2 regions of the Blastococcus sp. SYSU D00820 genome follow, and region 1 is predicted to be linked to the other one. Evidence: predicted binding sites of a transcription regulator. Region 1 holds the regulator's gene; the other holds the start of a gene.
What was found. Region 1 encodes LexA, which represses DNA repair genes until DNA is damaged. Its sites were predicted from a motif close to TCGAACANNTGTTCGA; they were not measured.
Positions count from the first base shown of each region.

Region 1 (15,197 bases):
CCGCCGGTCGCTGCTGCCGCTGGTCCGCGTGGTCGTCGGGCTGGCGCTGCTGACGGTCGTGGTCTACGGCTTCAAGTGGGGGATCGGGCGGACGGCGCCGGGCTACGCCGGCCACTTCTTCCACCACCCGGACGGCGCCTCGTTCCCCTCCGGGCACGTGGCCAACGCCGTCCTCATGTGGGGCATCGCGCGCTGGCAGGTGGTGCAGTTCCGGCTGCCGCCGCGGGTGCAGCGGCTCTTCTGGCTGCTGAGCGTGGTGGGCCCGGTGCTCACCGGGATCGCGATGGTCTCGCTGGACTTCCACTGGGTCACCGACGCGGTGGTCGGCGCCAGCGTGGGCCTGCTGCTGTTGGGCGTGGTTCACGCACTCGACGCAGCCGTGCTGTCACGCTGGGTCGGTGCCCGGACAGGCCGTCCCACCGCGTAGCGGCGCCCGGGGGCGGCGTCTGGCGGCGGGCTCGGCCCTGACCGCCGTGCTCGCCCTCGGCTTTCCGCTGCCCGCGGCCGCCGAGGACCCCACCGGCGCCGCCGCGCCGCAGACGCAGTGCCAGATCACCGACCCCCGGCTGGGGGAGATCTCCGGGCTGGTCGCCGGCACCGGCGGCGCGGTCCTGGTGATGAACGACGGCGGCGGCCAGGTCGAGGTCTACGCCCTCGACGCCGGCTGCCAGGTCGTCGACGTGCACACCGCTGCCGTGGACCCCTACGACCCGGAGGACCTGGCCGTCGCCGCGGACGGGACCGTCTGGATCGCCGACACCGGCGACAACCGCGGCAACCGGTCGACCGTCGCCCTGATCGCGCTCCGCCCGGACGGCTCCGCCGGAGTGCACCGGCTGACCTATCCCGACGGGCCGCACGACGCCGAGGCGCTGCTGCTCGCCCCCGACGGGACCCCGTACGTGGTCACCAAGGAGTTCCTGGGCGCCAGCGGCGTCTACCGCCCGGTCTCCTCCCTCGTCGAGAACGGTGTCGTCGGCCTCGAGCGGGTCGGCACCGTCGAGCTGATGCTCACCGGGACGGCCGGCGGGCCGGTGGGGCGCGCCGGCCAGCTCATGGTGACCGGCGGTGCGGTCTCCGCGGACGGGCGCTGGGTGGCGCTGCGGACCTACACCGACGCCTACGTCTGGCCGCTGTCCGGCTCCGACGTCGCCGCGGCCCTGGCGACCGATCCGGTGCGGGTCGCGCTGCCGCCCTCCCCGCAGGGCGAGGCGATCTCCGTGGCCCCCGACGGCCGGCTGGTCGTGGCCAGCGAGGGGCTGCCCAGCGACCTGGTGCTCGTCCCGGTTCCCGCGGCCGACAGCCCTGCCGCGGCACCGGGGGACGACTCCCTGGCCGACGCCCTCGCCGGCAGCGAGTCCGGCGTGAACCCGCTGCCGGCCGCGCTCACGGCTGCCGCCGTGGCGGGCCTGCTCGTCTGGCTGGGCGGCAAGCTGCGCCGGCGCAAGGTGGAGTAGCCCCACCCGCCCACGACAGGGCCCCCGTCGCCGACGGCGGACGGGGGCCCTGGGCGATGCCGAGGCGGGTCAGACGCGGCGCAGCACCGTGACCACGCGACCCAGGATGGTGGCCTCGTCGCCGGGGATCGGCTCGTAGGCGGGGTTGTGCGGCAGCAGCCACACGTGCCCGTCCCGGCGCTTGTAGGTCTTCACCGTGGCCTCGCCGTCGAGCATGGCGGCGACGATCTCGCCGTTCTCGGCGGTCGGCTGCTGGCGGACGACCACCCAGTCGCCGTCGCAGATCGCGGCCTCGACCATCGAGTCGCCGGCGACCTTGAGCATGAAGAGCGTGCCCTCGCCGACCAGCTCGCGCGGCAGTGGGAAGACGTCCTCCACGGCCTGCTCGGCGAGCACCGGGCCACCGGCGGCGATCCGGCCCACCAGCGGCACGTACGTGGGTGCGGAACCGGTCTCCTCCCCGGCGGGCGCCGGTGCGGCGGCCGGGGCCGACTCGGCGGCGGCCAGCTCGCCCGGCAGCCGGACGTCGAGGGCGCGCGGGCGGTTGGGATCGCGCCGCAGCCAGCCCTTCTTCTGCAGCACCGTGAGCTGGTGGGCGACCGAGGACGCCGACGAGAGGCCGACCGCCTCGCCGATCTCGCGGACCGACGGCGGGTAGCCGCGGCGCTCGATCGAGTCACGGATGACCTCCAGCACGCGGCGCTGACGCTGCGTCAGCCCGTCGCCGGCCTCGCCCCGGTCGGGGAAGGTGCGGACCTGGGCGGACGGCGCCGCCTCGGCCACCGGCGCGCTCCCGCGGCCGCTCCGGCCGGAGCCGTCACCGCCCGCTGAACTGCTCGTGCCCGCCACGTCTCCTCCTCGCCGGCCGCACCCCGCGGCCCGTCGTCGACGCCGGCGGCTGCGCCGGCGCGGGTCCCGGTCGGACGGTAGCGCCTCGCGGCGCCGGTTTCAAACACACGTTCGAAGTCCGGCCGTGTCGGGTCGTTTCTGTCGGCGGCATGCGGTAGGACTTCGTACGGACGTTCGATCGAACGCGCGTTCGATCGAGGGAGTGCCCGGGGTGCCGGGCGGAGCGAGGAGAAGCCGTGGCGGCGAGCGTGCGTCAGCAGGTCCCCCTGGTGCCGGTGGAGGTCCCGGTGCCGGCGGCTCCCGGCCGCCCCCCGCTCCGGCTCCTGCCGCCTCCGCCGGTCGTGCGGGCGGTGCCCGCCCGGCCGGCCGGGCGGGAGGTCGACGCGGGGGCGGCCCGCCCCGCCGCCCGGCCGGGTGGCCGCCCGGTGCGCCTGGCCGGCGCGCCGCGGCCGGTGCGCGGCGGGTGCGCCGCACCCGCGGGCCCGGCACCGCTGCGGCTGACCCGGCGCGGGCGCCGCCTGGTGGCCGCGCTGGGCATCGTCGCGGGCGTGGGAGCGGCGGTCCTGGTCTCCGAGGTGGTCGGCGGCGGAGCGGGGGCCGGTCTGGAGCTCGCCGGCGGGGAGAGCGTCGTCGTCCAGCCGGGCGACACGGTGTGGTCCATCGCGACCGAGGTGTCCGGCGGTGAGGCCGACGTGCGGGCCGTCGTCGACGCGATCGAGGAGCTCAACGACCTCGAGGGCGCGGTGCTCGTGCCCGGCCAGGTCCTCCAGCTGCCGTGACCGGCCGTCGGCGGGCGTCCCGGGGTGTGGACGACCACACACCCACAATCCTCGTCGCTGATCTTCGTCAACCCTCCGCGCCCCGTCCTGCGCCGGGTCCTGGGGGTCGGCGACCTAGCGTCCTCGACGTGCGGAACACCCAGGACGGCCGAGCAGCGGCCTTCGCCCGATCGTCGTTCGACGTCGAGATCGAGGAGGCCGGCACCTGGCGGCCGGGCTCCATGCTCGGCTGGCGGCACGAGGGCGGCGTCGCCCAGGCGCAGGTGCGGTCGGTCGTCGACGGGGTGGAACGCACGTCCTGGATCGACCTGACCGCCGTCCGGCTGCCGCAGCCGCCCGCGGCCGAGACCTCGGCGACCGATGCCCGCCGGGTCGAGGCCCCGCAGGTCGAGGTCGCGCAGGTGGATGTCCCGGTGGTCGTCGCCGCGCCCGTGACCCCGTCGGCCGCTGTCCGGGCCGAGGAGCTGCACCCGGCGACCGTGGTCATGAGCCGCGCCGCCCTCCGGGAGCTGCTGGCCGCCGACGGCCGCCCGGCCGGCCGCCGGTCCGCCCCGGCGGGGTCGGAGCCCGCGCCACGCGCCGAGCGGCGGCGCCGGCACGGTGCCGACCTGACCGCGGAGTTCCCCGCCGTCCGCTGCGGCGACGACGCGGCCGGCCGTCACCGCGCCCCGGCCCACGGTGGCCGGCACCGCGCTGCCGACACCGGGGTCCTCCCCGCCGTCGCCGCGGAGCCGGCGTCGGTCGACATGCTCACCCGCCCGATCCGTCTCGGGGACACCGCTCCGTGGGGTCGTGACGAGGCCGCCGGGGTGGCCGTCGCCGGCTGACGGGTCGATCGGGGCCCCGCCCGCGACCGGCGTCCACCGGCTGCCGCGGCGGGCGCCGGAGGCTGCCCGGGGCCCGGGGGAGCGACACGCCATACGCCCGCCCGGGCCGGTTCTCCAGCGCGAGCGGGCCGGTCGCGGCGTGTCGCTGTGACGGCTGGGGTGTCGGTCACCGGTTGCGTACCGACGCGCCGGGAGGAACAGATTGCCGCGTGTCTGCGCTTGCACATCTAGTGGGGTCCGGCCTACGGTTCCCCTACATCTAGTAGTTGCACCGATGTAAGCCATCCACAGGCCATCCCCAGTCCCTCCCCCGGACGTCCACCGGTCGTCCCCAGGGAGGTCCACAGGGGGGAGCTCCCGGAGGCGCCGGCGTCCGCCGGCATCGGGTGTCCGGGGAGAGGGGGAGGACCGCCGTGCGGTGTCCCTTCTGCCACAACCCCGACAGCCGGGTCATCGACTCGCGCGAGGCCGACGAAGGGGCGACCACCCGTCGCCGCCGGTCGTGTCCCGCGTGCGGGCGCCGCTTCACCACGGTGGAGGAGGCGGTGCTCGCGGTCGTCAAGCGCAGCGGTGTCAGCGAGCCGTTCAACCGGTCCAAGGTGGTGGCCGGCGTCCGCCGGGCCTGCCAGGGCCGGCCGGTCGACGAGGACCAGCTCCAGCAGCTCGCCGCCCAGGTCGAGGACGCGATCCGCGCCACCGGGGCGGCCGAGGTGCCCAGCCACGAGGTCGGGCTGGCCATCCTGCGGCCGCTGCGGGAGCTCGACGAGGTCGCCTACCTGCGCTTCGCCAGCGTCTACCGGGCCTTCGACTCGATCGAGGACTTCGAGAAGGAGATCACCGAGCTCCGCGCCCGGCACCTCACCGGCGGCACCCCGCCGCTGCCGGGCATGACCGACGCCCTGCCGGCCGCCCGCCGGCGGGGAGGGGGCCGCAGCGCGGCGTCCCCCGACGGCAGCTGACCGACGACGACCACCTGGTCGGTCCCCGGCCACCCCAGAACTGTCAGCACCACCCCGTAGAACACACAGCAGGACCGGAACGCGGCTCTTCCCCAGCCGCCGGACCACACATCGAGGGAGAGCTCCGTGACCGAGACAGAGGACCGCTTGTCAGGCCGTACGCGTCGGGCCGCCAAGGCACCGACCCGGGGGAAGGGCCTGAAGGTCAAGCGGGTCTTCACCACCGCCGGGGTGCACCCGTACGACGAGGTGACCTGGGAGCGTCGTGACGTCGTCATGACCAACTGGCGGGACGGCTCGATCAACTTCGAGCAGCGTGGCGTCGAGTTCCCCGCCGAGTGGAGCATCAACGCCACCAACATCGTCACGACGAAGTACTTCCGTGGCGCCGTGGGCACGCCCCAGCGGGAGAGCAGCCTGCGTCAGCTCATCGACCGGGTGGTGCTCACCTACGGCGCCGCCGGCCGGGAGTACGGCTACTTCGCCACCGAGGGCGACGCCGAGGTCTTCGAGCACGAGCTGACCTGGATGCTGCTGCACCAGTACTTCAGCTTCAACAGCCCCGTGTGGTTCAACGTCGGCACCAGCGCGCCGCAGCAGGTCAGCGCCTGCTTCATCCTCGCCGTCGACGACACGATGGACTCGATCCTCAACTGGTACCGCGAGGAGGGGCTGATCTTCAAGGGCGGCTCCGGCGCCGGCCTGAACCTCTCGCGCATCCGCTCCTCCAAGGAGCTGCTGTCCTCCGGCGGCACCGCCTCGGGCCCGGTCAGCTTCATGCGCGGCGCCGACGCCTCGGCCGGCACCATCAAGTCCGGTGGGGCCACCCGGCGTGCGGCCAAGATGGTCGTCCTCGACATCGACCACCCCGACATCGAGGAGTTCATCGAGACCAAGGCGCGCGAGGAGGACAAGATCCGCGCGCTGCGCGACGCCGGGTACGACATGGACCTCGGCGGCAAGGACATCACCAGCGTCCAGTACCAGAACGCCAACAACTCCGTGCGCGTCTCCGACGAGTTCATGCGCGCGGTGGAGGACGGCACGGACTTCGGCCTGCGCGCCCGCCTCGACGGCACCGTGATCGAGACCGTCGACGCCCGTGACCTGTTCCGCAAGGTCACCCAGGCCGCCTGGGAGTGCGCCGACCCCGGCATCCAGTACGACGACACGATCAACGACTGGCACACCAACCCCGAGACAGGCCGGATCAACGCGTCCAACCCCTGCTCGGAGTACATGAGCCTGGACAACAGCTCGTGCAACCTGGCGTCGCTGAACCTCATGAAGTTCCTGAAGGACGACGGCACCTTCGACACCAAGAACTTCGTGAAGGCCGTCGAGCTGGTCATCACGGCGATGGACATCTCCATCTGCTTCGCCGACTTCCCGACCGACCCGATCGGTGAGACCACCCGCGCCTACCGCCAGCTGGGCATCGGCTACGCCAACCTGGGCGCGCTGCTCATGGCCACCGGCCACGCCTACGACTCGCGCGGCGGTCAGACCCTCGCCGCGGCGATCACCTCGCTGATGACCGGCACCGCCTACCGCCGGTCGGCCGAGCTCGCCGGCATCGTCGGCGCCTACGAGGGCTACGCCCGCAACGCCGACGCCCACGCCCGCGTCATGCGCAAGCACGCCGCCGCCAACGACGCGATCCGCCCGGTCGGTGCCGACGACGCCGACGTGCTCAAGGCCGCCACCGCCCAGTGGCAGGAGTGCCTGGAGATCGGCGCCGACAACGGCTGGCGCAACGCCCAGGCCTCGGTGCTGGCCCCCACCGGGACCATCGGCTTCATGATGGACTGCGACACGACCGGCATCGAGCCGGACTTCTCGCTGGTCAAGTACAAGAAGCTGGTCGGCGGCGGCTCGATGCAGATCGTCAACCAGACCGTTCCGCGCGCCCTGAAGAGCCTCGGCTACCAGGACGAGCAGATCGAGGCGATCGTCGAGTACATCTCCGAGCACGGCCACGTCGTCGACGCGCCGAGCCTGCGCCCGGAGCACTACGAGGTCTTCGACTGCGCCATGGGCGAGCGGGCCATCTCCCCGATGGGCCACGTGCGCATGATGGCCGCGGTGCAGCCGTTCATCTCCGGCGCGATCAGCAAGACGGTCAACATGCCGGAGACGGCGACGGTCGAGGACGTCGAGAACATCTACTTCCAGGGCTGGAAGCTCGGCCTCAAGGCGCTGGCGATCTACCGCGACAACTGCAAGGTCGGCCAGCCGCTGTCCGACGCCCACTCGTCCAAGAACGGGGCGAAGAAGGCCGAGGCCAAGACCGAGGCGGTCGCCCCGGTCGCCACGATGTCGCACCCGGTGCGCAAGCGGCTGCCGAAGAAGCGGACCAGCATGACGACGTCGTTCAGCGTCGCCGGTGCCGAGGGCTACATGACCGCCGGCATGTACGAGGACGGCAGCCTCGGCGAGGTCTTCCTCAAGCTGGGCAAGCAGGGCTCGACCCTGGCCGGTGTCATGGACGCCTTCTCGATCGGCATCTCGATCGCGCTGCAGCACGGTGTGCCGCTGGAGACCTACATCCAGAAGTTCACCAACATGCGCTTCGAGCCGGCCGGCATGACCGACGACCCGGACATCCGCATCGCCCAGTCGGTGATGGACTACATCTTCCGTCGCCTGGCGCTGGACCACCTGCCGGTGGACAAGCGGGCCAACCTCGGCATCTTCAGCGCCGAGGAGCGGGCGGCGCAGGTGTCGGGCTACGACACCCCGGCCTCCACCGCGGCCGTCACCGAGGAGGAGGAGGTCGACGTCGAGGCGCTGCGCGGCTCGGTGCCGACCGAGGCCCCGGCCAAGCCCGAGGCCCAGGAGAAGAAGTCGGTCAAGGAGGCGCACTCCTCGGCCGAGCTGCTCGAGCTGGTCACCGGTACCGCCACCGACGCGCCGCTGTGCATGACCTGCGGCACGAAGATGCGCCCGGCCGGCAGCTGCTACGTCTGCGAGGGCTGCGGCTCGACCAGCGGCTGCAGCTGATCGGAGCAGCTCCGGTCAGCAGCGCGAGCTGACCGCTGAGGTCGCCACCGGCCCGGTCCCTTCGGGGCCGGGCCGGTGGCGTCCGGCGGTCGGGGCGGGGCCAACAGCAGCACGCGTGCCGCGGGGCCGGGGCCGGCGTCACCCGCCTCGTGCGTGGGTGAGCGGGCCGGGCTACTGGCTCGGCTGCGGCACCTCGGGGCAGTCGACCTGTGGGTTGACACCGAGGTAGTTCAACGGCCCGGCCACGATCGTCACGACGGTGGTGCTGACCGCCGCGCAATTGGTGTCGGCGCTGCTGAAGTAGCCGCGCTGGTACGCCGCGAAGGCGCCGATGATCAGCCAGATGACGAGCAGGGTGCCCACGATGCTGCCGCCCCGGCGTCGGGTTCCGTCGCGCATGCCGGGGCGGTACCCGCGTCGTCGCCGGTGACGCGGCGGAGCGGTGCGTCGTCATCCGATCGTGTCCGCGCGGGGCGAGTGCCGGGCCGTCCAGGCAGTGTCCGGGCCGGAGCCGTGGCAGCACCGCGGTGCATGATCACCGCATGACCTCGGAACAGCGCCGGGTGACGCTCGCGACCTGGCCCACGCCGCTGGAACCCGCGCCGCGGCTGGCCCGCGCGGTCGGGCTGGCCGAGGGCGACCTGTGGCTCAAGCGCGACGACCTGGTGGGCCTCGGGGGCGGGGGCAACAAGGTCCGCAAGCTGGAGTGGCTCGTCGGCGCGGCTCTGGACGACGGCGCCGACGTCCTGATCACGACCGGTGCGGCGCAGAGCAACCACGCCCGCCTGAGCGCGGCCGCCGGCGCGCGGCTCGGGCTGGACGTCGTCCTCGTGCTCCGGGGTCAGGCCGGGGCGGCCTCGTCGGGCAACCTGGCGCTCGACGGGTTGCTCGGCGTCCGCGTCGTCTGGGCGGGGGAGGTCGACCCCGCCGGGCTGTCCGCCGCCGCCGAGGAGGTCGCCGCCGACCTCGTCCGCGCCGGCCGCACGCCCGCCGTCATCCCCTTCGGCGGGTCGAGCGCCGTCGGCGCCCGCGGCTACCGGGAGTGCGCGGCAGAACTGCTGGCGCAGGCGCCGGACCTGCGCACGGTGGTCACCGCGCTGGGCTCGGGCGGCACGATGGCCGGTCTGGTCGCCGGTCTGGGGACCGACCGGGTGCTGGGCGTGCACGTCGGCGCGGTCGCCGACCCCGCGCGGACCGTCGCGGACCTGGTGGGGGACCTGACCGGTGTCCCGTGCGATCCCGGCGACCTCCGGGTGCGGCTGGACCAGGTCGGGGAGGGCTACGGAACGCTGCCGGAGCCCGTCGTCGCCGCGCTGGCCACCGCCGCCCGGTGCGAGGGGGTCGTGCTCGACCCGGTCTACACCGGACGCGCCCTGGCCGGACTGGTCGACGCCGTCGCCGCCGGGGACGTACAGCCCGGCGAGCGCACGGTGTTCCTGCACTCGGGTGGCCTGCCCGGTCTCTTCGGCTCGGCGGCAGCGATCGGTCGCGCGGAGGCCATGCTCGGCTGATGCGGCGCCGCGGCGCTCGGCGGTGTCCCGGAGCCGCGTGAGGGGAGGGCCCTCCGACCCTCACCGGACGCGGAGCGCCTCCCTATCGTCGGCGCAGGGAACACCGGTCGGCCTCACCGGCCGGGGGAACCGCCGTGCTCCATCTGCCCGATGGCGCCACGACGACCGTCCCGGACGGTCCGGCTCGCGGGAGGAGGTGATCGGGATGGTGCACACGCACGCGCGCTCTGCTCGCAGGGGCCACAAGTGGGCATGACGGGTACCCCGGACCGCCGCAGGATGCCCCCGCGGTACTGCTCGGCGACGGCGGTGCTCGTCGTCGTGGGGGCCGTGTCCCCGGCCGGGTGAGCGGATCGGCCGCATAGCCTCCTCCCGATGCGACAGCTCCTGCGGTTCGGGTGGATCGAGGCGCAGTGCTGCCTGTTCGCCGTCCTGTTCTTCGCCGGCCTGGCGCTGGTGCGGGTCGTGCCGCTGCCGGTCGATCCCGCCGACGCGCTCCTGCTCTGGTGCCTGGGCGTCACGCTGGTGCTGTGGCTGCTCCGCTGGGAGACCGGCCGCGAGGTCGCCGTCGTCTTCGGCTTCCACCTCGTGGGGCTGGTGCTCGAGCTGTTCAAGGTGGCCCAGGGCTCGTGGTCCTACCCCGACACCGGCACGTTCGCCGTCGGCGGGGTGCCGCTCTACAGCGGCTTCATGTACGCCGCCGTCGGCAGCTACGTGTGCCAGGCCTGGCGGCGGCTCGACCTGCGGATCACCGGCTACCGGCCCTGGGCGACGGCGGGCGTGGCGGCGCTGGTGTACCTCAACTTCTTCACCTCCCACGTCGTGGCCGACGTCCGGCTGGTGCTCGCCGCGGCGCTGCTGGTGGTCACCCGGCGCGCCTGGGTGCACTACACCGTCGGCGCCCGCCGGTACGCGATGCCGCTGGCGCTGTCCTTCGTCCTCATCGGCTTCTTCCTCTGGGTCGCCGAGAACGCCGCCACCTTCCTGCGGGCCTGGCAGTACCCGTCGCAGGAGTCGGTCTGGACCCTCGTGCACGCCGCGAAGCTCGGCTCCTGGTCGCTGCTCGTGGTGGTGAGCATCGTGCTGGTCGCCGCGGTCAAGGCCACCGAGGGCCGGCTGTACGGCAGCTCCGCCCACCGCACCGTGCTGCGCGGGTACGACCCGGCGTCAGAGACCGCCGGGCGCCCGCACCAGGTCGCGCCGCCGGCGGCGGAACTCCTCGACCGGCCAGCAGGTCACCCCGCCCCACCGCAGTGACCTGACCCGCCCGTCGCCGTCCCGCTCGAGCTCCACCGGCTCACCGGCCGGGCCGAAGCCCGGCTGCGGGGCGGGGCGCAGCGTCGTCGCGTCCACCACCTGCAGCTCCTCGACCGTGGGCAGCGGCTCGGGCGCCGTGGGCCGCAGCATGACCAGCCGGCCGCCCAGCTCGGCGACGTCCAGCACGCCCCAGAGGCTGGCGAACCGGCCGGTGAAGGTCGACAGCGGCGGGGCGTCCACCGGTGGCGGCGGCACCTCGGCCCGCGGCGCCAGCACGACGTCGACCAGCTGCACCAGCCCCACCGCCAGCTGCTCGGCCGGCCCGTCGATCGCGTTGGTCAGCACGCTGACCACCAGCCGGCCGGCGGGGTCGACCACGGTGAGCGTGCTGTGCCCGGGGAACCCGCCGCTGTGCCCGACGAGGTGCCGGTCGCCCACCGTCCACAGCCCCATGCCGACCCCGTACCGGCCCACCTCGCGGCCGTAGGGCGCCACCACCGACTCCAGCCGCTGCATGATGCGCTTGCTGTCGTCGCTCAGCAGCCGCTCGTCGCCCAGCTGGTGCGCCGCACCGAAGACGGCGAGGTCCTCCGCGGTCGAGGAGAAGCCGGTCGCCGCGGCCAGCGCTCCGGTGGGCACCGGGGCGATCGGCTCCCGCCGGTCCTCGCCGAGCAGCAGCCCGGTGGAGCCGGTGGCGTGCTCGCGGGCGGGGTCGAGGTCGGGATCGGTCCGCGCCAGCCCGAGCGGCTCGAGCACCGCCGCGCGCAGGTGCTCGGCGTAGGTGGTGCCGGTGACCGCCTCGATCGCCATCCCGACCAGGGCGTAGCCGAGGTTGGAGTAGCCGAAGCGCTCGTTGCGCCGCGACACCGGGCCGGCCGCCAGCACCTCGGCCAGCACGGCGGCGCGGTCGGGGAAGGGCGCGGCCAGCTGCCAGTGGTCGGCGCGGCTGCCGTCGCGCGAGACCCCGCCCTGGTGGCCGAGCAGCTCGCGGATCGTGACGGGGGCGACCGGGCTGCCGGCCAGCTCGGGCACGTGCCGGCCGATCGGGTCGTCCAGCCGCAGCCGGCCGGCCTCCACCAGCTGCAGGACGGCGGTCGCGGTGAACGTCTTGGCGTGCGAGGCGACGCGGAACAGGTGGGTGGTCGTCAGCGGGGCGCCGGTGCCGACGTCGGCGACGCCGATGGCCGCCGAGAGCACCAGCTCGTCCCCGTACCGGAGCGCCACCTGCACCCCCGGCACGCGGAAGTGCGCGGCCTGCGCCTCGAGCCACGACCGCAGGTAGCCGGTGGCGGCGCGGAGGGTCTGGGTGGCGGTCACGGAGGCTCCCCGGGACGGCGGGCGCGGACCGGGGGAGCGTAGGCGCGGAGCACCCGGCGGCCGTCGGGCAGGATCGGCTGGTCCGCGCGGGAGGAGCACACATGGGGGAGCGCATCGGCGTCGTCGGCGCCGGCATCGTCGGGCTGGCCGTGGCCCGGCGGCTGGCGCAGCTGCGGCCCGACGCCCGCGTGGTCGTCGTCGACAAGGAGGACGACGTCGCCGTCCACCAGACCGGGCACAACAGCGGCGTCGTGCACGCCGGGCTCTACTACCCGCCCGGCTCGCTCAAGGCGCGGCTGTGCACCCGCGGCCGGGTGCTGCTCCAGGAGTTCTGCGCCGAGCACGGCCTGCCCTACGAGGAGTGCGGCAAGGTGGTCGTGGCCCGGCGGGACGACGAGCTGCCGGCGCTGGCCGGTATCGAGCGCCGCGCCACCGGCAACCGGGTGCCCGGGCTGCGCCGGCTGACCGCCGCCGAGCTCCGCGAGGTCGAGCCGGAGGCGGCGGGGGTGGCGGCGCTGCACTCCCCGCACACCGCGATCGTCGACTTCCGCGGCGTCGCCCGCGCGATGGCCGGGGACCTGCGCCGGCAGGGGCACGAGGTGCGGCTGGGCTTCGAGGTCACCGCCGTCCTGCGGCAGGCCGGCGGGGGAGTGGTGGTCACCGACGGGGTGGAGGCCCTGCCGTTCGACCGCCTCGTGGTCTGCGCCGGGCTGCACAGCGACCGGGTGTCCCGGCTGGCCGGCGACGAGGCGGGCCCCGCGATCGTGCCGTTCCGCGGCGAGTACCTGCGGCTGGTGCCCGGGCGGGAGTCGCTGGTCCGCGGGCTGATCTACCCGGTGCCCGATCCGCGGTACCCGTTCCTCGGCGTGCACTTCACCCGCCGGGTGGGCGGCGGGGTCGACGTCGGCCCCAACGCGGTGCTCGCCTTCGCGCGGGAGGGCTACCGGCGGCGCGACGTCCGCGTCGCCGACCTGCTGGAGATCCTGCGCTGGCCGGGCATGCGGCCGCTGGCGCGGCAGCACTGGCGGATGGGCGTGGCCGAGTTCCGCGGCTCGCTGTCCCGCCGGGTCTTCCTCGCCGCCGCCCGCGAGTTCGTGCCCGCGCTCTCCGACGACGACGTCGAGCCGGCGCCGGCCGGTGTGCGCGCGCAGGCCGTGGACCGCGACGGCTCGCTGGTCGACGACTTCCGCATCCACCGGCTCGGCCCGGTGGTGACGGTGCGGAACGCGCCGTCACCGGCGGCGACGTCGTCCCTGGCGATCGGGGAGCACGTGGCCGAGCAGGTGCTCGCGTGAGCGTTCGTGCTCACCCGGAGGTGAGCACGAACCCCCGGTAGCCGTCGGCGCCGACCTCGTCGCAGATCCGCCGGTAGGTGCCGAAGCCGCCGATGTAGGGCATGAACACCCGCTTCTTGCCCTCGATGTTGGCGCCCAGGTACCAGGAGCGGGCCTGCACGAACAGGGTCTGGTGCGCGGCGTCGTCCACGTGCCGGGTCCAGGTCTCCGCGGCGTCGCGCCGGGCCTCGACCTGGTCGATCCCGTGCGCGCGGCAGTACGTGACGAGGTCCAGCAGCCAGTCCACCTGCTGCTCCGCGGCCAGGATCATGTTGGCCAGCACCGAGGGGCTGCCCGGCCCGGTGACGGGGAACAGGTTCGGGAAGCCGGGCACGCCGACGCCGAGGTAGGTGAGCGGGCCGTCGGCCCACGTGTCGGCGATCCGGTCGCCGCGCGGCCCGACCACGTCGATGCGGGTGACCGCGCCGGTCATGGCGTCGAACCCGGTCGCGTAGACCAGCACGTCGAGGTCGTAGGTGGCCGCCGTCGTCCGCACGCCGGTGGGGGTGATCTCCACGAACGGCTCGCGGCGCAGGTTCACCAGCCGGACGTCGTCCCGGTTGAACGTCTCGAAGTAGCCGGTGTCGGTGCAGATGCGCTTGGTCCCGATGGGGTGGTCGTCCGGGATCAGGTCGTCGGCGACCCGGGGGTCGTGCACGACCGCCCGGATCCGCGCCTCGACGAACTCCCGCGCCATGTCGTTGACCACCGGGTCGACGGACTGGTCGGGGAAGGTCTTGGCGAACTGCACCCCGCCCAGCCGCCACCGCGCCTCGAAGGCGGCGGCCCGCTCGTCCTCGTCGATCTCCGTCGCCCGCTTCGGATACGGCTCGTACGGGCTGCCCGAGGAACTGGTCCTGGTGAAGGCGCGGCGCTGCGGGTACTCGGCCTGGATCCGGGCGTGGTCCTCGTCGGTCAGCGGCCGGTTCGGCGCCGGGATGCTGTAGTTGGCCGAGCGCTGGAAGACCGTGAGGCTGCGGGCGGACTCGGCGAGGATCGGGATCGACTGGATGCCCGAGGAGCCGGTGCCGATGACGCCGACCCGCTTGCCCTCGACCGACACCCCCTCCTCGGGCCACTGGGCGGTGAACACCACCTCGCCGGCGAAGGAGTCGGCGCCCGGGATGTCCGGCCGGTTCGGCGCCGAGAGGCTCCCGGTGGCCAGCAGGACGAACGGTGCGCGGTAGCGGGTGCCGCTGTCGGTCGACAGCGTCCAGGTCGAGGTGGCGTCGTCGAAGACCGCGGCGGTCACCCGCTGGCCCAGCCGCAGGTGCGGGCGCAGGCCGAAGCGGTCGGCGACGTGCCGGGCGTAGGCGTGGATCTCCGGCTGGGCGGCGTAGCGCTCGGTCCACCGCCACTCCCGCTGCAGGTCCTCGTCGAAGGAGTAGGAGTAGTCGACGCTCTCCACGTCGCACCGCGCGCCGGGGTAGCGGTTCCAGTACCAGGTGCCGCCGACGTCGTCCCCGGCCTCGACCGCGACCGCCGTCAGCCCGGCCTGCCGCGACCGGTGCAGGGCGTAGAGGCCGGCGAACCCGGCGCCGACGACGAGGACGTCGACGGTCTCGGGCGCCGGCTCAGCCATCGGCGGTGTCGGTCGACGGCGCGTGGTCCAGCGCGCTCTGCCCCAGGTAGCTGTCGATGAGGTTCTCCCGGTTGCCCATCTCCGCCGCCGTCCCCGACAGCACGACCTCGCCCTTCACCAGCACCGACGCCTGCTGGCAGACCGACAGGGCGGCCACCGAGTTCTGCTCGACCAGCAGCACCGGGGTGCGCCGGATGACCTCCTCGAGCGCGCCGAAGACGGCCTTGACGACGATCGGGGCGAGCCCGAGGGAGGGCTCGTCGAGGAGGAGCAGCCGGGGGGCGGCCACCAACCCGCGACCGAGCGCGACCATCTGCTGCTC
Region 1 is NZ_JBJGZW010000019.1:32,637-47,833, reverse strand. Features, by position in the region: gene ACI79R_RS18000 (phosphatase PAP2 family protein) at 1-427, shown strand, start outside; gene ACI79R_RS17995 (hypothetical protein) at 399-1,457, shown strand; gene lexA (transcriptional repressor LexA) at 1,527-2,306, opposite strand; gene ACI79R_RS17985 (LysM peptidoglycan-binding domain-containing protein) at 2,543-3,085, shown strand; gene ACI79R_RS17980 (hypothetical protein) at 3,214-3,912, shown strand; gene nrdR (transcriptional regulator NrdR) at 4,326-4,871, shown strand; gene ACI79R_RS17970 (vitamin B12-dependent ribonucleotide reductase) at 4,998-7,874, shown strand; gene ACI79R_RS17965 (hypothetical protein) at 8,046-8,273, opposite strand; gene ACI79R_RS17960 (D-cysteine desulfhydrase family protein) at 8,417-9,385, shown strand; gene ACI79R_RS17955 (DUF817 domain-containing protein) at 9,761-10,642, shown strand; gene ACI79R_RS17950 (serine hydrolase domain-containing protein) at 10,553-11,959, opposite strand; gene lhgO (L-2-hydroxyglutarate oxidase) at 12,061-13,254, shown strand; gene ACI79R_RS17940 (flavin-containing monooxygenase) at 13,265-14,875, opposite strand; gene ACI79R_RS17935 (ABC transporter ATP-binding protein) at 14,868-15,197, opposite strand, start outside.

Region 2 (15,197 bases), on a different contig from region 1:
TGCGCCGGCCGCCGCGCCACTAGGCTCCGACGGGTGCCGCCGTCTGCCCCTGCCTCGCCCGCCGCGGAGCAGCTGCCCGCCCGCACCGCCGCCGTCTGGGCCGCCCTCGACCCGGTGGTCCGGGCCGGCGCGCCCCTGACGGTCCTCGACGTGGGCGGCGGCAGCGGCATCCTCGCCGTTCCGCTGGCCCGCCTCGGGCACGACGTCACGGTGGTCGACCCCAGCGCCGACGCCCTCGCCACGCTGGCCCGCCGGGCCGCCACCGAGGGGGTCGGCGAGCGGGTGCGCGGCGTCCAGGGCGACGGCGACCTCCTGCACGAGCTGCCCGTGCCGGCCGACGGCGGCTACGACCTCGTGCTCTGCCACTCCGTGCTCGAGGTCGTCGACGACCCCGCGGTCACCCTGGGGGAGATGGCCCGCACCCTGCGCGCCGGCGGCACGCTCAGCGTGCTCACCGCCAACCGCGCCGGCGCCGTGCTCGCCCGCGCGCTCGGCGGCCACCCGGTCGAGGCCCTGGCGCTGCTGGAGGACCGCGACCCCGCGCCCGGCCGCGCCCGGCCGGCCCGCCGCCGGTTCGGCCCCGAGGACCTCCTGGCGCTCGTCCGCGACGCCGGCCTCGAGCCCGGTCCCTGGCGCGGCGTCTCCGTCGTCGCCGACCTGCTCGACGCCGCCTCCGGCGCCAGCCCCGACGCCGTCCGCCGCCTGGAGCTGGCGCTGGCCGGCACCTCGCCCTACCGGGACGTCGCCACCGGGCTGCACCTGCTCGCCACCCGCCCGTGACCCTCCCGGCCGACCTCGCCCGTCCCGCCTACGGCACCGCCACGCTGGCCGACGTCCTCCCCGGCGCGGCCGCCGCCCTCGGCGTCCCGGTGTCCCGCGGCGACCTGCCGGCCGATCCGCTGGGCCTCACCGAGCTGCTCGGCGGCGCCCGCCGGGTCGCCGTCCTCCTGGTCGACGGGCTCGGTGCCGACCTGGTCCGCGCGCACGCCGACCTCGCGCCCACCCTCGCCGCGCTGCCCGGCCCGCTGGGCGACCTGCAGGCGCCGTGCCCCAGCACCACCCCGGTCAGCCTCACCACGCTGGGCACCGGCCTGCCGCCGGGCAGCCACGGCGTGCTCGGCTTCGTCACCGCCGTGCCGGGGGAGGACCGCACCCTCAACCACACCGCCTGGGCCGACGACCCCGACCCCCGCGACTGGCAGGCACAGCGCACCGTCTTCGAGCAGGCCGCCGACGCCGGCCTCGCCGTCACCGCCGTCGCGCCCTACGCCTTCGCCGGCTCCGGCCTCACCAGCGCGGCCTACCGCGGCGCCGACTACTCGGGCACGGTCAGCGCCGGCGACCTCTCCGCGGGGGTCCTCGCCGCGCTGGCGGCCGCCCCGCGCAGCCTGGTCTACGGCTACACCGCCGAGCTCGACCTCACCGGGCACATCCGCGGCGTCGACTCGCCCAGCTGGCGGGCCCAGCTGCAGCTGGTCGACCGGGTCGTCGCCCAGGTCGTCGACGGCCTGCCCGACGACGCCGCGCTGCTGGTCACCGCCGACCACGGCATGCTCGACGTCTCCGCGCACACGCGGCTGGATCTCGACGAGGAGCCGGAGCTGCTCGAGGGGGTGCGGCTGCTCGCCGGCGAGCCGCGGGCCCGCTACCTGCACACCGTCCCCGGCGCCGCCGACGACGTCGTGGCCCGCTGGCGCGCCGAGCTCGGGCACCGCGCCTGGGTGGCCGGCCGCGACGAGGCGGTGGCGACCGGCGTCTTCGGCCCGGTGGCCGGCGCCGTGGCCGAGCGGATCGGCGACGTGGTCGCCCTCGCCCGGGGGAACTGGGTCATGACCGCCGGCCGGCGCGAGCCGGGCCCCAGCCGGCTGCGCGCCTACCACGGGTCGCTGACCGCCACGGAGCTGGCGATCCCCCTGCTGGTGGCCCGGGGTCGCGCGCTGGGCTGAGCAGCGCCGGGCCGCGGGCTCAGACCTGCCGGTGCACCGTCGAGGTGACCGTCCGCCCGCCCGCGGACACCGCCATCGACAGCACGTGCCAGGTGCGGGTGTGCGCCGGGTGCGTCGCCGAGCAGGTCAGGTGCGCCGCCTCGGCCGACGGCCGGCTCTCGATGCCGACCACGACGTCGCCGTCGGCGCCGGCCAGCGTGACCACCCAGCGCTCCACGGCGGCGCCGACCGGCGTCAGCCGGGTCATGCCCAGCGGCGGCAGGTCGTCGACGCCCAGCTGGCCGAGCTCCTCCCGCGCGAAGTGCTGGGCGGCCTGCACCGGCGGCGGCAGCCCCGCCCGCCCGCGCAGCCACGGCAGCGCCACCCGGCCCTCGCGGTGCGCGGCGACGACCTCAGCGCCGTCCCCGGGCACCTGCCCGTAGTAGTGCCCGTGCGGCAGGACGACGACGTTGGCGGCGAACCGGTCCCCGCCGAGGTGGCTGCACTCCCACACGTCGGCGCCGGCCTCGGCCATCGCCCGGGCCAGCGGCCGGCCGCGCAGCGCGCAGCAGGCGTCGTGCCCGCCGTGGCTGCACACCAGGTAGGTCAGCCCGTCGGTGCGCTCGCCGGCCGTGCCGTCCCACGGCGCGGTCAGCAGGTCGGCGTCGGAGTCGCGCACCGACCACCAGGTGCCCCGGTGCCCGGGCCGGCTGTCGACGTAGGCCCAGCGCCGTCCGGAGTCGGCCAGCCGGCCGTCGGGACGGCGCACCAGCAGCAGCCGCACCCCCTCGGCGCGGGCCCGCCGGGCCAGCTCCGGGGCCACCTCGGCGTCGAACCGCGACTGCAGCAGGGCGTCGCGGCCCCACGGGCCCGGCTGCTCGACCAGCACCCACCGCTGCGCCGGTGCCGCCGTCCCGACCGCCGAGTCACCCCGGGCCAGCGCGCGCGCCGAGCAGCGGCCCTCCGCGATCCGGCCCGCGGGGCGGGCCGGGCGCCGGGCCGGGTCGCTCACCCTGGCGGCGGGGCGTCGGGCAGCCGGGCGTCGCGGACGACGGCGATGGACTCGGTGACCAGCCGGCGGGCGAGGGTGAGCCGATCGGCGGCGTCCAGCCCGGGCAGATCGGTCACCTTGAGCTCGCCGGCGCTCAGCAGCTCGGCCAGCGCGGGGGCGGTCCCGGCGGGGAACTCGTGCCGGCGCCGGCCGCCGATCAGCACCACCCGGCCGTCGGCGGGCTCGCGCAGCTGGCAGCGCAGCCGGCGGCGCAGCCGCAGCACGGTGTCCGGCGTCAGCGCCGCGGCGGCGCCGGCCTGGGCCAGCGGGGCCACCGGCTCCGGGCGCACCTGCGACCAGGTGCGCGCCCGCAGCCGCTCGGCGACCTCGGCGGGGTCCACCCGGTCCAGCCAGGCGCGCAGCGCGGCGACGACGTCGGTCACCTCGCCGGTGACGGCGCCGGGGTCGGCCAGGTCGACGCCCAGGGGCAGCGACGACCGCAGCGCGGGGTCCTCGGTGGCGAGCTCCCGGACGACGTCCAGCGCGGCCTCCGCGGCCGCCCACCGGGTCACCGAGTGCACGCCGACGGTCAGGTGCGCGCTGATCTCCCCGAGCGCGGTGGCCGAGTGCAGGTAGCCGCGCGGCAGGTAGAGGGCATCGCCGGGCCGCAGCACCGTGTCGATCACCGGCTCGCCCTCCGCGGCGGCGGCGACGGCGGCACGGCGGTCGGTCCAGGGCTGGGTGCGCAGTGGGTCGGGGAGCACGGGGGCGTGGATCGTCCAGTGCTTCTCGCCGGCGACCTGCAGGACGAAGACGTCGTGCACGTCGTAGTGCGCGGAGAACCCGCGCGAGGACGGCGGGGTGATGTAGGCGTTGACCTGGGTGGGGTGGCCGAGGTCGGCGGCCAGCTGGTCGGCGAACTCGATCAGCGGCGGCCAGAGCCGGTGCAGCCCCTGCAGCACGACGGTGCTGCCCTCGGCGAACAGCCGCAGCACCGCGTCGGAGGAGACCTGGTCGGCGACCTCGGCGCCGGCGCCGCCGGAGGTGGTGAAGCGCGCGGCGGGCACGACCTCGCCGTCCTTGGCGATGCGGAGGAACGGCGTGCGCAGGCCGCGGCGGGAGAGCAGCTCGTCGACCGCCTCGAGGGTGAGCAGGTCACGGAAGTCCGCGCCGGTCTCCTCGGCGCGGGTCAGCAGCGGGGCACGGCCCCAGTACTGCTCGGCGAAGACCTGCGGGTCGACGTCGGCGCACCGGCGCAGGGCCGGGCGGACGTCCTCCCCCGGGGGAGAGACGCCCGCCCGGTCCCCGCCGGTGGGGTCCTGGCTCAGGCCGAACCGTCCGCGCCGCCGTCGGCGCCACCGTCGTGGACACCGGGGGTGCCGCCGCCGGAACCGGCGTCGTTGGGGCCCTGCTGGCCGTTGTCGGCGCCCATGGCCGCGCCGCTGTCCGCCCCGCCGTCGGCACCGCCGTCCGCGCCACCGTCACCGGCACCGCTGTCCGCGCCGCCGTCGGCCCCGCCGTCGCCGGCGCCGCTGTCCGCGCCGCCGTCGGCCCCGCCGTCACCGGCGCCGCCGTCGGCCCCGCCGTCCGCGCCGCCGTCCGCGCCCCCGTCACCCGCGCTGATGATGTCCTCGTCGTCGAGTGCCATGTCTCTCCCGTCTGGGTCGAGGGCCACCGGGTGGTGGCCGTCCGGGCGTGCTGTACCTCCCCGATCCTGCTCTCACACCCGCTCCCCGACCAGCGGGAACGACGAGTGGCGGCACGCTGGGCAACGGTCCGGTCACGACACGGCTCCGGGATGCCCGCCGCCCGGGACGGGCCGTACTGTCCTCCCCGTCGGTCGAACACACGTTCGAGGAGGGGGTCGGGGTGCCGGGGAGCCGGGCGGCGGGGTGCGGCGTGCTGCACGTCGACATGGACGCCTTCTTCGCCAGCGTCGAGGTGCGCCGGCACCCCGAGCTGGCCGGCACCCCGGTGATCGTGGGGGGCACGGGCGGCCGGGGGGTGGTCACCTCGGCCACCTACGAGGCCCGCCGGTACGGCGTGCACGCGGCGATGCCGACCGCGCGGGCGCTGCGGCTGTGCCCCACGGCCACCGTCCTGCCGGGCGACCTCGCGCTCTACGCCGAGGTCTCCCGGTCGGTGATGGCGCTGTTCCGGTCGATCACCCCGCTGGTCGAGCCGCTCTCCCTCGACGAGGCGTTCCTCGACGTCTCCGGGGCCGGCCGGCGGCTGGGGGACGCGGCGGAGATCGGCGAGTACATCCGGGCGCGGGTCTTCGACGAGCAGGGCATCACCTGCTCGGTCGGCGTCGCCGGCACGAAGTTCGTCGCCAAGCTGGCCTCCACGCACGCCAAGCCCGACGGGCTGCTCGTCGTCCGCCCGGCCGAGGTCATGGACTTCCTGCACCCCCTGCCGGTGGGCGCCCTCTGGGGCGTGGGCGCCAAGACCGAGGAGGTGCTGCTGCGGCTGGGGCTGCGCACCGTCGGCGACCTGGCCCACGTGCCGGCCCGCACCCTGCAGCGGGCGGTCGGCGTCGCCGCCGGCAGCCAGCTGCACGAGCTGGCCTGGGGGCGCGACCCGCGCCGGGTGGTGCCCGACGAGCCGGAGCGCTCGGCCGGGCACGAGGAGACCTTCGCCACCGACGTCGACGACCCGGCGGTCGTCCACCGCGAGCTGCTGCGGCTGGCCGAGCGGACGGCGGGGCGGCTGCGCTCGGGCGGCTGGCTGGCCCGCACGGTGAGCATCAAGGTGCGCTTCGCCGACTTCACCACCCTCACCCGCAGCCGCACCCTCGAGGTGCCCACCGACGTCGGCCAGGAGCTCTACGACACCGCCCGGGCCCTGTTCGACGCCCTCGGCCTGCAGCGGGCCCGGATCCGGCTGGTCGGCGTGCGGGGTGAGCGGCTGGTCCCCGCGGGCGACACCCCCCGCCAGCTCGAGCTCGGCGCCCGGGAGCACGGCCGCCGCGAGGCCGAGCTCGCCGCCGACCGGGCGGCCCGCCGGTTCGGGGCCGGAGCGGTGCGCCCGGCCACCCTCCTGCGCCGCGCGGGGGAGGGTCCGGGGCCGGCGCGTCGGGAACCCCGGACGCCGTTCATCCGTCCTCTGTCCGAGCCGGCGACCCACCCGCGAGAGTGATCGTCGGGCGCGTGCGGCGGGTCGCGGTCGACTCGCCTTTCGCGCCCCGCAAAGGGCTCGTATCCTCGATGTCACCGTCGGCGGGAGCCTCCGACGGCCATGGCTCCGCCCACCTGGAGGTCTCGGTGCCGCTCTCCGAGCACGAGCAGCGACTGCTGGAGCAGATCGAGCGCGCCCTCGTCGATGACGATCCCAAGTTCGCCTCCACGGTCAGGACCGGCGATCGCCGGGTCAAGGCCCGACGCAAGCTGCAGATCGGCGCGTTGCTGGTCATCGTCGGGCTGGTCCTGCTCGTCGGCGGGCCGGTCACCCACCAGTTCATCCTCGGCGCCCTGGGCTTCCTCGTGATGTTCGCCGGCGCGGCGCTCGGCGTCCTCAACTACCGCTCGGCCACCGGCGCGGTCGAGGGGGGCGCCCAGGCCCCGGCCGGGGGTGCCGGCGGCAGGGGCGCGGGTGGCCGCGGTCGTGGCCGGGCTCGCCGCCAGCCGCTGAAGAACCGCCTCGAGGAGCGCTTCCGCCGCCGCTACGACCAGTAGCCGCAGCGGTCGCACCACCCGCTCGTCCCGGCAGCCGCCGTCCGGACCGGACGGCGGCTGCCGCGCGTCCGGGGTCGGTCCGGCGGTGCGGAGGGTCCGGCCGTGCGGTGGGTCGGGCGGTGCGGCCGGTCAGGCGGTGCGCCCGGCCAGCGCCCGCAGCCGCCGGACCGGGGCGCTGTCCCGCAGCCCCGCCGGCACCGACGCCGGCAGCAGCAGCGCCCGCAGCCGGGTCGCCGGGGCGGCCGCGCCCAGCAGCCCCCGGCGGGCGGTGCGCAACGCGACCGCCAGGTCCGCCGGCGGCGCGCTGCCCGGGCGGGCGTAGCTGGCCGCCTCCTCCGCCCCGGCCAGCACCGCGACGGCCTCCCGCGCGCCGGGGCCGCCGGCGGCGCGGCCGGCCCGGTGCGCGCCGCCCGAGCCGGGCAGCGCCTGCGCCAGCCGCGCGGCCACCTGCCGCGGGGTCTGGGTCTCGGCCCAGGGCAGCCCCAGGTCGCGCGCGGTGGCCGCGAGCTCGTCCCACAGCGCGGCCGGCGTGCCGGTCGCCAGCCGGCGGCGGCGCTGCAGCGCGCGGACCCCGGCCGGCAGCGCCAGCAGTGCGGCCACCGCCAGGAGCACGCCGAGCACCGGAAGGGCCGGGCGCAGCCAGCCCGCGGAGTCCGCCGCGGCCGCGGCCTCCGGCGCCTCCTCGGCGACGCCTTCGACCGGCGCGACGGTCGGCTCGGGCACCGGCGCGGGTGCGGCGGTGACGTCGGTGCGCGGATCGACCTCGAGGTCCTGCGGCCGGGGCGCCCACGGCAGCTCGACGGCCCGGTCCACGTCGATCGGCGTCGGGTCGTAGGGCACCCAGCCGGAGCCCTCGAAGTAGACCTCCACCCAGGCGTGCGCGTCGTCGCTGCTGACCAGCCGGCTGCCGTCGGGCTGCACCAGCCCGGGGGTGTAGCCCAGTGCCACGCGGGCGGGCACGCCGGCGGCCCGCACCATGACCGCCATCGAGCCCGCGTACTGCTCGCAGTACCCGCGGCGCAGCCGCAGGAAGTCGGCCAGGTCGTCCCCGCTGGTGCCGGGGGCGGTGGCCAGCGAGTAGATCCAGCCGTTGGCCCGGTCGGTGAGGAAGCCGTAGACCGCCTGCACCCGCTCGTACGGGGTCTCGGCACCGGCGGTGAGCGAGGCGACCAGGTCGGTGACGCCGGGGTCGAGCTCGGGCAGGGCGGTGTAGCGCTCCTGCAGGGGGTCGCCGGGCGGGAGGGCCGGGGTGTCGACCAGCTCGGCGGGGGAGGGGCGCGGCTCCTGCGCCAGCTGCCGGTAGGTGTGCCCGGCGGTGGTGGTGTCGCGGCCGAAGACGGTGCTCGTGGTCGGGTCGAACCGCCAGTCCGGGGCGTCGTCGATGGAGACGGCGACCGGGGCGTACAGCAGCGGGAGGAACCGGTCGTCGTGCTCGATGGCGGTGATCTGCGCCTGCACCTGCCGGTCGGTCGCGCTGCCCGGCAGGGAGCCCAGCCGGTCGCCGTCGACGGTCGTCTCGCCGTCGAGGTTGGACAGCGTCCAGCCGTTCTCGCTGTCGTACACGTCGAGGGCGACCGCGCGCAGGTACCCCGGGTCGGGGACCGAGGCCTCCAGCCGCAGCAGGTCGATCGGCTCGTCGCGGGTCAGCTGGCCCTGCAGCTCGGCGACGGGGTCCAGCGAGGTGCCGGTCGACCCGCCGCCGCCCGAGCCGTCGCCCCAGCCGGCGGCCAGCTCGCCCTCGGCCAGCGTGGGCACCAGCCCGCCGAGCAGCACGGCGGCCACCAGCGCCAGGGCGCCGGTGCGCAGGGCGGCGCCCGCGCCGGTCAGCAGGGTCGACCGCCGGCCCTGCCGGGGCCGCCAGGCCAGCCGCCGGTGCTGGTCGGCCCACAGCAGCAGGGCCAGCCCGGCGGCGGGGGCGGCGACGGCGGCCAGCCCGATGCCGCCGGTCACCGTGCTGACCGGGACGCAGAACACCAGCAGCAGGCCGAGCGCGGCCAGCGCCGGCTGCCTCCCGCCGACGGCGATCAGGTCGATGGTCACCGCGACGATGCCCACCAGCAGCGCGGTCAGTGCGACCAGGCCGGTCAGGGGGAGCGCCGGCGTCGTCTGCTCGCGGATCTCCGCCGAGCCGTCGGCGAGCACCTGGCCGAGGTCGGCCAGGCTGGCGGGCGTCGGCAGCCACCCGAACAGCGCCTGCCCGGGGGCGAACAGCGCGGTGAACAGGCAGGCCAGGGCGGCCAGCTGGCCGAGCGGCACCAGGGGGACGCCGAGCGCCCCCCACCGCGGTGGCTCCGACCGGCCGGCCGTCACGCGGGCCCACAGCACCGCGCCGGCGGCCCGCAGCACGAGACCGGCCGCGGCCACGACGGCGACGGCCGCGAGCACCGGGGGGAACCAGCCGCCGGCGGTGAAGACGGGGGACAGGGCCACCGCGCCCAGCAGCGTGGCGGCCGCGGCGGCGAGGGTGGTGCCGGCGTCCAGCGCCAGCGGCGAGGGCCCGGGGTCGGCCGCGGTCACGCCGGCACCCCCATCGGGCCGGCCGGGAGCGGCGCCGCGCCGGCGCCGAGCAGCGCGGCCCAGGCCTGCTCGACCGGGTCGGGCGCCCCGGCGACCACGACCCGCCAGCCGGCGCCGCGCAGCAGCCGCGCGGCCTCCTCCTGCTGGCGGGCGAGCTGGTCGCGGGCGGCACCGGACAGCGACCGGCGGCTGCGGCCCCGCCCGTCGACCACCCAGCTGCCCACGTCGACGAGGACGGCCAGATCGGCCGAGGGCCCCGAGCGCGCCCGGGCCAGCCCGGCGACGTCGTCCGGCCCGACCGCGCCGAGCAGGGCCACCACCGGGCCGTCGCCGGCCAGCCGCGCGAGCCGCTCCACGCCGGCGTCCAGGGTGGCCAGCCGGGAGGCCTGCAGCACCGCCAGCCGGTCGAGCAGCTCGGCCGCGCCCAGCCCGCCGCGGCCCTCGGCCGGGGCCAGCTCGCCGGCGTCGGTGACCACGCGCAGCTCGGCCCCCCGCCCGGCCAGCGCGCTGCCGATGCTGGCCGCGGCCTCCACCGCCCACTCCAGGCTGTCGGCCGGCGGCGCGTCGTCGCCGGCCGGGCCCGGCACCGGGCCGCTGCCGCCGCGGGCCAGCAGGTGGGCGCGCACGCGGGTGTCGAGCAGCAGGGTCGCCTGGGCCCGCCAGGGCCGCTCCTCCAGCCGCACCATCAGCTGCCCGGCGCGGGCGGTCGCCCGCCAGTGCACCTTGCGCAGGTCGTCGCCGTGGCGGTACTCGCGGGTGCTGACGTCGTCCTCGCCCTGGACGGCGATCGACCGGCGGGCGCCCTCACCGCCCCGCCCGGCGCCACCGGCCAGCCCGCCCGCCGGCAGGGACCGCACGCGCGGCACGACCAGCAGCGGGGTGGTCTCGGTACCGGCGACGCTGCGCATGACCAGGCCGAAGGGGTCGACCAGCCGCAGCCGCAGCGGCCCGAGGGCGAAGCGGCCGCGGCGGGCGCCGTGCAACGCGTAGTGCAGGGCCGCGGTGGACCCGGCGGGCAGCCGCTCCACCACGTACCCGGGGGCCGGGCCCAGTTCGGCGGGCAGCTGCTCGGACAGCAGCCACAGCCCGCCGGTGCGGCGGTCGGCGTTGGTGACCTCGAGCAGCACGTCGGCGTCGCCGCCGCGCGGCACGCGGGCCGGGGTGACCGTGCGCCGGGTGGACAGCCGGAACCGGGAGCGGGCCACCGTCGCCGCAGACAGCAGCGGCAGCACCAGCACGAAGACCGCGACCTGCACCAGCGGCAGCTCGCCGAGCAGCGCGCCCAGGCCGAGCAGCGTGGCCCCCGCGGCGATCAGGCAGCGCCCGCGGAGGGTGAGGGACGACAGCGCCGTCCCGACCGGGCCGCGCGCCATCCTCAGCGTCCGCGGGGGACCGGGGTGGCGCCCAGCAACCCGCCGACCACCTGCTCGCCGGTGCGCCGCGCGGCCGCGGCGTCGGGGGTGAGCAGCAGCCGGTGGGCGAGGACCGGGACGGCGACGGCCTGGACGTCGTCGGGCAGCACGTGGTCGCGGCCGGCCAGCGCGGCGGTGGCGCGGGCGGTGCGCAGCAGCTGCAGGCCGGCCCGGGGCGAGGCGCCCAGGCGCAGCTCGGAGGAGCGGCGGGTGGCCTCGACCAGGGCGACGACGTAGCGGCGGACGGCCTCGGAGACGTGCAGCGTGCCGACGGCGGCGACCAGGGCCCGCACGGTGGCGGCGCTGGCGACCGGGGAGAGGGAGGCCAGCGGATCGGCCGTCGACTGGTCGTCGAGCATCGCCAGCTCGGCCTCCCGGTCGGGGTAGCCCATCGACACCCGCGCGGTGAACCGGTCGCGCTGGGCCTCGGGGAGGGGATAGGTGCCCTCCATCTCCACCGGGTTCTGCGTCGCCATCACCATGAAGGGGCGGGCCAGCTCGTAGCTGACGCCGTCCACGGTGACCTGGCGCTCCTCCATGCACTCCAGCAGCGCCGACTGGGTCTTGGGCGAGGCGCGGTTGATCTCGTCGGCGACCACGACGTTGGCGAAGACCGCACCGGGCTTGAACTCGAACTCCCGGCTCTCCTGGTCGTACACGGCCACGCCGGTGACGTCGCTGGGCAGCAGGTCCGGGGTGAACTGGATGCGCCGCACGCTGGCGTCGATGGAGCCGGCCAGCGCCTTGGCCAGCGTGGTCTTGCCCACGCCGGGCACGTCCTCGATGAGCAGGTGTCCCTCGGCCAGGAGGACCACCAGCGCCAGCCGGACGACGTCGGGCTTGCCGTGCACGACACGGGCCATGTTCGCCGCGATCCGGGCACCCTCCACGGCCACGTCGACCGAGGGGGTGCCGGGCGTGGTGCGGGACACCTCGGTCACGGGATCCACCGTACGTGGCGCCCGGCCGCCGCGGCGGGCCGCGCGGACTCCCCACCCCCGCCCCACCGCGCCCCACGAACCGCCCCACCGGGCCCCACCGGGCGCCCCCCGGCCCTCCACCGGCCGCCCCCGGCGCCCCTCCGGGCCGGTCGAGGGGCCCCGCCGGGCGCCCGCCGGAGGGCTCCGCCGGCCCTCCCGGACGCCGGTGGCCGGGGTGCGTCCGCCCAGGTCACCGGGGAGCGGGGCGGTCGTGGGGGGAAGCGGTCACGACATGGTGTCGAGTGGTGTCCAGTGGGGCCCAGTGGGTTACTGTGTGGCCCGGTGGGGAGGCAGGGCCGGTCCCGGGGTCCCCGCGGACGTCGAGGAGGACCCATGGGGGAGGTGATCCGGTGTTCGTCGGCAGCTACCCGTTGCGCCTCGACGAGAAGGGCCGGCTCGCACTCCCCGTCCGCTTCCGCGAGCAGGTCGGCGACGGCATGGTGATCAAGAAGGGCCAGGAGCGCTGCATCTACGGCCTCACCATGGCCCGGGTCGCCGAGCAGAGCGCCGCCGCGGCCGCCATGGCCCCCGCCGACACCGCCCAGGCCCGCATGCGCGCCCGCATGAGCTTCGGCTCGATGGTCGAGGTCGAGCCGGACAAGACCGGCCGCATCACCATCCCGGCCGGGCTGCGCGAGTACGCCGGCCTCGACCGGGACGTCGTCGTCGTGGGCGTCGACACCCGCTTCGAGATCTGGGACGCCGCCACGTGGGACGCCTACGTGGCCGAGCAGGAGGCCGCCTACGCCGACATGGAGAGCGAGGGGATGCCCACCCTGTCCTGATCCCTCCCCGCCCGCACCGCCCCCTGCGACCTGCCTGGCCCACCCGCCGACCGAGCCGACTTCCCCGCGGCTCGACCGGTCCGGCCCGAACCGACTTCCCCGCGGTTCGGACCCCCGCGAGCCAGGCACCCGACATCCGTCGGAGCGTCGCGACCGGCATCCGCCGCGACCGGCGCGGGCCCCCGTCCCCGCGGGGCACCACCTGACGCTCTTCCCCGACGCCAGGCGGGCCCCGCGGGGGGCGGGCCGGTCACCCCCTCATCTCCCCGCGGCCCCGGGAGCCCCACGCGCCCCCCGCGCCGCGCCGCGTCACCTCCACCGCCGACCGCGCCCCCCGCGCGACCATGTCGGGACCCGACCCCGGTCCCGCCCCGACCCGTCCAGGAGCCGTCGACGATGAGCAGCACCGAGCCCGTGCGGCCCGCGGTGCACGTGCCCGTCCTCCTCGAGCGGGTCACCGAGCTCCTCGCTCCCGCCTGCGCCGCGCCGGGCGCCGTCCTCGTCGACGCGACCCTGGGCCTGGCCGGGCACACCCTGGCGCTGCTCGCCGCCCATCCCGGCCTGCGCGTGATCGGCCTGGACCGCGACCCCGACGCCCGCGCCGAGGCCGCCCGCCGCATCGACGCCGCCGGGCACGCCGACCGGGTCACCCTCGTGCCCGCCGTCTTCGACGAGCTGCCCGACGTCCTCGACCGGCTCGGTGTCCCCGAGGTCCAGGGCGTGCTGTTCGACCTCGGCGTCTCCTCCCTGCAGCTGGACCGCCCCGACCGCGGCTTCAGCTACTCCCAGGAGGCCCCGCTCGACATGCGCATGGACCCGGCCGGCCCCCGGACGGCGGCCGACGTGGTCAACACCTACAGCGCCGCCGAGCTCGCCCGCGTGCTGCGGGTCTACGGCGAGGAGCGCTTCGCCGGCCGGATCGCCGCGGCCATCGAGCGCGAGCGCGCCCGCGAGCCGTTCACCACCACCGGCCGGCTGGCCGAGCTGGTGCGGGCGTCGATCCCGGCCGCCACCCGGCGCACCGGCGGGCACCCGGCCAAGCGCACCTTCCAGGCGCTGCGGATCGAGGTCAACGACGAGCTGGGCGTGCTGGAGCGCGCCCTGCCCGCGGCGCTGGAGGCCCTCGCCGTCGGCGGCCGCATCGCCGTCATCACCTTCCACTCCCTCGAGGACCGCATCGTCAAGCAGACGCTCGCGGCCGGCGCCACCGACCGGACGCCGCCGGAGCTGCCCGTGCCCGTGCCCGAGCTCGGGCCGGTGCTGCGGCTGCTGACCCGCGGGGGCGAGGCGCCCTCCGACGCGGAGGTCGCCGCCAACCCCCGCGCCGCCTCGGCCCGGGTGCGGGCCGCCGAGCGCATCCGGAGGGCCGCGTGAGCGCGACCGCCCGCGCGCCCCGGCCGGAGGACCGGCCCGGCCGCACCGCCGCCCCGGCGCGGCCCCGCGCCGCCCGCCCGGCGGCCGTCCCCGCCGTGAGCGGCCGCGCGCACTCGGCACCGCTGCGCACCCGCCCCGCGCGTCCGGCGACCCGCCCCGCCCCCGGGGCGGCAGCGCGCCCGTCGGCCGCCGCGCCGCGCGTCGTCCCCACCGCGCCGGCCCGTGTGCGGGCGGCGGCCACCCCGGCCGCCCGCCGCGCGCCGTTCGTGCTGCTGGTCCTCGCCCTGCTGGTCGGCACCACGCTGGCCCTGCTGTTCCTCAACACCGCCATCGCGGTGGACAGCCTCAAGGCCACGCAGCTGCGCGCGGAGAACGCCCAGAAGGCCCAGCGGATCGAGCAGCTCGAGCAGCAGGTCGTCGCGGGGAACACCCCCGCGGCGCTGGCCTCGGCCGCCGCGACCGCCGGGCTGGTGCCCGCCGGGGCCGCCGCCTACCTCGTGCTCGCCCCGGACGGCAGCGCCACGCTGCGCGGCACCCCCGAGCCGGCGACCGCGCCCGCCGACCCGGCCGAGGGCGGCGGCTGATGGCCCCGCCGCTCCGCCCGGCGCCCGGCCGCCGGCCGGCCGAGCGCGTGCCCGCCCGCGGCGCCGCCCGCTCGGGCGCCCCGCGCTCCGGTGCCTTCGCGCCCCGCCGCCCGCCCGGCCGGCGGCACAGCGGCATCGTGCTCAGCCCCAGCCGCTCCCGGCTGACGATCGGCTTCGTCCTGGTCGTCGTGCCGCTGCTGGTGATCGTCGGCAAGCTGGTCTTCCTGCAGGGCGTCGACGGCTCCCGCTACGCCGCCGACGCCGCCCAGGAGCGGCTGCGCACCTTCGTCGACACCGCTCTGCGCGGGCAGATCCTCGACCGGGACGGCCATCCGCTGGCCTACACCGTCGACGCCGCCCGGGTCACCGCCGACCCCTCTTTGATCGCCGACCCCCAGCGGACCGCGCTGGCGCTCACCACGCTCCTCGACGTCCCCGCCTCCGAGCTGACCGAGCTCCTGTCGGCCGACGGCCGCGACGTCACCCTCGCCCGGCAGGTCTCGCCGCAGACCGTGGACGCCATCGAGGAGCTGCAGCTGGCCGGCATCTTCTTCCGCGACGACCCGGTGCGGCTGTACCCGGCCGGCACCGTGGGCGGCCAGGTGGTCGGCTTCGTCGGCAGCGACGGCGACGGCCTGGGCGGCATCGAGCTGCGCTTCGACGACCAGCTCTCCGGGGTCCCGGGGGAGCGGCGGGTCGAGGTCGGCAGCGGCTCGAACCCCATCCCGTCGGGCATCGACGAGAGCACCCCGGCCGTCGACGGCAGCGACGTGCAGCTCACCGTCGACCAGGACGTGCAGTACGTGCTCGAGGAGCGGCTGGCCGAGGCCTGCCGGGACGGCGCCACGACCCGCGCCTCCGGCGTGGTCCTCGACGTGCACACCGGCGAGGTCGTCGCCATGGGCTCGTGCCCGGGCTACGACCCGGCGCAGGCCCGCAGCACCGATCCGGCCCT
Region 2 is NZ_JBJGZW010000007.1:121,760-136,956, forward strand. Features, by position in the region: gene ACI79R_RS10395 (class I SAM-dependent methyltransferase) at 34-780, shown strand; gene ACI79R_RS10400 (alkaline phosphatase family protein) at 777-1,946, shown strand; gene ACI79R_RS10405 (sucrase ferredoxin) at 1,966-2,937, opposite strand; gene ACI79R_RS10410 (cupin domain-containing protein) at 2,934-3,983, opposite strand; gene ACI79R_RS10415 (BatC protein) at 4,241-4,564, opposite strand; gene dinB (DNA polymerase IV) at 4,816-6,054, shown strand; gene ACI79R_RS10425 (DUF3040 domain-containing protein) at 6,180-6,590, shown strand; gene ACI79R_RS10430 (transglutaminase family protein) at 6,720-9,107, opposite strand; gene ACI79R_RS10435 (DUF58 domain-containing protein) at 9,104-10,480, opposite strand; gene ACI79R_RS10440 (AAA family ATPase) at 10,483-11,460, opposite strand; gene mraZ (division/cell wall cluster transcriptional repressor MraZ) at 11,850-12,284, shown strand; gene rsmH (16S rRNA (cytosine(1402)-N(4))-methyltransferase RsmH) at 12,681-13,658, shown strand; gene ACI79R_RS10455 (hypothetical protein) at 13,655-14,242, shown strand; gene ACI79R_RS10460 (peptidoglycan D,D-transpeptidase FtsI family protein) at 14,242-15,197, shown strand, end outside.
Region 2: a site for LexA is predicted at 4,757-4,772, ahead of dinB (DNA polymerase IV). Genes of this name have one in related genera too.